Regions from separate parts of the Streptomyces sp. NPDC111656 genome, predicted to be linked through region 2. Evidence: riboswitches for the same ligand, from Rfam matches in the RefSeq annotation. Region 2 holds a riboswitch; the other holds the start of a gene.
The links. Region 2 has a riboswitch for cyclic di-AMP ahead of ACZ7M3_RS49490 (M23 family metallopeptidase). Riboswitches for the same ligand answer to the same signal wherever they lie in the genome.
Positions count from the first base shown of each region.

Region 1: another riboswitch for cyclic di-AMP. It lies ahead of ACZ7M3_RS46770 (M23 family metallopeptidase); the one in region 2 lies ahead of ACZ7M3_RS49490 (M23 family metallopeptidase).

Region 1 covers NZ_JBVKCA010000030.1:22,618-24,797, forward strand. Annotated here, with positions in the region: gene ACZ7M3_RS46765 (aldo/keto reductase) at 1-19, opposite strand, end outside; gene ACZ7M3_RS46770 (M23 family metallopeptidase) at 78-1,115, opposite strand; cyclic di-AMP (ydaO/yuaA leader) riboswitch at 1,127-1,284, opposite strand; gene ACZ7M3_RS46775 (PP2C family protein-serine/threonine phosphatase) at 1,541-2,180, opposite strand, start outside.
Region 2 covers NZ_JBVKCA010000037.1:46,864-49,043, reverse strand. Annotated here, with positions in the region: gene ACZ7M3_RS49495 (M16 family metallopeptidase) at 1-383, shown strand, start outside; cyclic di-AMP (ydaO/yuaA leader) riboswitch at 630-790, shown strand; gene ACZ7M3_RS49490 (M23 family metallopeptidase) at 803-1,567, shown strand; gene ACZ7M3_RS49485 (GntR family transcriptional regulator) at 1,779-2,180, shown strand, end outside.

The sequences.
Region 1 (2,180 bases), on a different contig from region 2:
GCTTGCGAAGGGAAGTCATGCCTTATTTCAACAGGCGTACCGGATTGCCGTATTCCGCACACGGCCCCTGGGAACGATCAGGGGTTGATGCCCTTGCTCTGCAGCCACGCCATCGGGTCGATCGCGCTGCCGCCGCCCGGGTGAACCTCCAGGTGCAGATGCGGCCCGGTCACGTTGCCGGTCGCGCCCACGCGCCCGATGACGTCGCCGGTGGCCACCTTCTGCCCCACGCTGACGCTGATGGACGACTGGTGGCAGAACCACAGCTCCGTGCCGTCGTCGAGGGTGAGGATGGTGCGGTAGCCGTACGAGCCGGCCCAGCCCGCCTCCGTGATCGTGCCGCTGTGGACGGCCTTGATCAGCGTGCCGGTGGGGGCCGCGAAGTCGAGGCCGGTGTGATAGCCGGAGGACCACATGGAACCGGCGTCACCGAAGCGGGAGGTCAGGGTGTACGAGGAGGTCGGCAGCGAGTAGCTCTTGGCGAGCTCGGCGAGGCGCGCGGCCTCGGCCTTCTGCTTGGCGGCCTCGTCCGCCTTCTTCTTCTCGGCGGCGACCTTGGCCTCGGCGTCGTCCTTCTGCTGGGCGGCCAGCGCGACCGCCTTCTTCGCGGCGGCGGACTCGGCGGCGTCCTGGGCCGCCTTGTCGATCTGGTCCTGCTGCGACTCGGCCTGCTGGATGATGCGGGCGCGCAGCGCCTCGCCCGCGTCCGTGTTGCCCTGCGCGGCGTCGGCGTTGGTCACACCGGCGCTGGTGAGCGGGGTGGCGGAGCCCTTCGGCGTGCTGGGACCGCCGTCGGATATCAGCGCCTTGGCCGATTCGGTGACCGAGGAGAGGTCGGGCAGCGAGATGGAGACCGGCGGCTTGCCGGGCGCCGCGGTGGCCATGCCGCCCGCGCCGACGGCGGCGATGACGCCGACGCCCAGGACCGTGGAGCTGCGGGCGAGTCCCCCGCCGCGCTGCTTGGAGACGCGGTGCCGGCCGCGGAGGGGACGGATGGAATCCTCGGTGGGGTTCCACTCCTCCCAGGGGCCCTCGTCCTTGCCGTAGGCGTAGCCAAAAGTCTGGGTGTCGTTCGGCGGGAACGAAGTGGGCTGGGCAGGCCGGTTGGACGCCACGTGGGCGTGCTCCTTTCCTTCCTTCTCGCCTACCGGGTTAGCTGACGGGTTCGGAGCAGGAAGGTCTCCTACGCGCGTCAACCCACGGTGTCTCCACCGTGAAAGACGCTCGATTCACCCCAAGTTGGTGGTTCCCCGGTTCCCTCGCGGGATTCGGCGCGTGCGCACGGAGCCGACTCTTGTGACGGCTGGGACGACCGCGCTGCGTTATCGAACGTTAATAGACGCGGGTACCGGATTCCAAGCTGTTCGTACTGATCATTAACGACTTTCGGCCAGGACTTACCGCCCACGACCGGCGGAATTCGGGCGAGTTGGCCGCACGTCCCTACTTGGCAGTTATTTGACGGTGCGTCAGTCGTTATGCGGAGGGGCATCGGCCGATCACCCCTCGTGACATCGATCAAGAACGCCCCTTTCCGTGGCTACGGCCGCCGTACGGCGAGCAGTGCCATGTCGTCCGTCAGGACGCCGCCCGTGTGCCGCCGGACCTCCTCCACGAGCGTGGCCAGCAGGGCGTCGGGGCCGGGGAAGGTCCGTCCGGCCAGCCGCGCGGCCGGATCGTAGAAGCGCCCCTGCGCGTCGCGGGCCTCGGACAGTCCGTCCGTGTGGAAGAGGAGCGTGGCCCCGTGCGGGAACTCCGTCTCCTCGGCACGGTCCGGCCAGTTGCCCAACTCGCCCATGCCGAGCGGCAGTGCGGGGTTCGCGGAGGCGAGCGTGACCAGTGTTCCGTCCGCGTGCAGGAGCAGCGGCGGCGGGTGGCCGCGGTTGACGATCCTTACGAGGCCGCCCTCGTGCGTGATCTCCGCGAGGACGGCGGTGGTGAACCCCTCGAAGGCGTCGACGCCCCCGCGCCGGGTGCCCTCGCGGGCCAGCGCCCGTTCCAGCCGCTGCGCGACCGCCTCCGGCGTGGCCTCCTGCTCGGCCGCCTCCCGGAACGCCCCGATGAGCACCGCGACGGCGGCCACCGCGTCCATGCCCTTCCCCCGTACGTCGCCCACGGCCAGTCGTACGCCGTGCGGGGAGTCCTGCACCGCGTACAGGTCGCCGCCGATGAACGCGCCC
Region 2 (2,180 bases):
GCTCCGTGGACACCCCGAACACCGGCCCGGCCCTCGACGACCTCTGGAAGGTGCTGCGCACCCTCGCCGCGGAGGGCCTGACGGACGCCGAGCGTGACATCGCCGTACAGAACCTGGTGGGGGTGGCGCCCCTCAAGTTCGAGACCGCGGCGGCCGTCGCGGGCACGCTCGCGGACCAGGTCGAGCAGTACCTGCCGGACGACTACCAGGCGACGCTGTACCAGCAGCTCGCCGCGACCGGCACCGTGGAGGCTACCGCGGCCGCCGTGAGCGCCTTCCCGGTGGACCGTCTGGTGACCGTCCTCGTCGGCGACGCCGCGCAGATCCAGGAGCCTGTCAAGGCCCTCGGAATCGGTGAAGTGACCGTCGTTCCGGCGGAGTAGAGGTTCAACGGAGCGTGACTCCGTGGGGCCCGGGTGACTGCAGAGTCGCCCGGGCCCCTTTTTGATCGGGTTTTCGCTCGGGTTCTCGCTCGGACTTCACCCCCAAGATGTCCGTATTGGTAGGGAGGTTGCCCGTCTGCCCTGTGGCATGCACTACAAAAGCCGTGATCCGTTTGTTGATTGAAAGACGCCCCGTCTAGCGTCGGTGCGGCTGTTCGTCAGGCAGTGCGCCGCGCCCGCGGCACCGGACAGTCATCGCCGAGTCCCCGTACGGCGCGAGCCAGGGGAGCCGGGGACCCACACGTAGTCCCTGGGGTGAATCGGACGCCCTCCCTGGAGGGAGTCCGTAGGAGACCTTCCTGCTCCGAACCCGTCAGCTAACCCGGTAGGCGAGAGGGAAGGAAAGGATCAGCCCCTACATGGCGTTCACCTGTGGCCCCGGGAAACACCGCCGTCCGAGCCGCGTGAAGCGCTCCACCACGAACGCCGTCGGCGTCGCCGCGCTCACCACCACCGGTGTCATCGGAACCCTGGCCGCCCCGGCACTCGCCGCGGACGCCTCCGTCGAGCAGACCGGGCTGACCCAGGCCGTCACCCTCGGCGACGACGTCGCCGCCCAGATCGACGCGCAGGCCGCCGCCCAGCAGCGCGCCGCCGACGAGGCCGCCGCGCGCAAGAAGGCCGAAGAAGCCGCACGCAAGAAGGCCGCCGAGGAGGCGAAGAAGGAGCGCGAGGCCAAGGAGCGTGCCGCCCGCGCCGCCGAGCGCAAGCGCCTCAACACCTTCGTCCTGCCGATCACCGGCTCGTACATCTCCACCGGCTACAAGACCGGCGGCAGCCTCTGGTCCTCCGGCAGTCACACGGGCGTCGACTTCCACGCTGCCTCCGGGACCTCGGTCCACGCGGTCGGCTCCGGCACGGTCGTCACGGCCGGCTGGGGTGGCGCGTACGGCAACCAGATCGTCCTGAAGATGCACGACGGCACCTACACGATGTACGGCCACCTGTCGTCCATCGGTGTCTCCGTGGGTCAGACGGTCACCCCGGGCCAGCAGATCGGCCTCTCCGGCTCCACCGGGAACACCACCGGGCCGCACCTCCACTTCGAGGCCCGTACGACGGCGGAGTACGGCTCCGACATGGACCCGGTCGCCTACCTCCACTCGCACGGCGTGAACGTCTGACGCTCGCACACCCCGAACGCCTGACGACCGGCGTCAACACTTCCGAAGCCCCGGCTCCCCCAGTCGGGGCTTCGTCGTTTCGAACGGCTGTCTGTCCAAAAAATATCCATGGATTCCGGCCCGCCATCGGAAATTCCGGTTCTCTGCAATAGAGTCGCTGAACAAGCGTCAATCGACCGCGTTTCGCGGGGATTAAGGCGGAGGTCCGGTCATGCGCATTCCCGCGCACTCGGTATGCACGGCGATCCGTGACGACATCGTCGCGGGTGTCTACGAGCGCGGCAGCCGGCTCACCGAGGAACTGCTCGCGCGACGCTACGGCGTCTCGCGGGTCCCCGTGCGCGAGGCCCTGCGCACGCTGGAGGCCGAGGGCTTCGTCGTCACCCGTCGGCACGCGGGCGCGTGCGTCGCGGAGCCCACCGAGCAGGAGGCCGCGGACCTGCTCGAGATGCGCATGCTCCTGGAGCCGCTGGGCGCCGCGAGGGCCGCGCAGCGGCGTACCGAGGCGCATCTCAAGGTGCTTCGAGGTCTGGTCAGACTGGGGCAGGAGCGGGCCAGGAGGGGGAACAGCGAGGATCTGCGCTCGCTCGGCGGCTGGTTCCACGAGACCCTC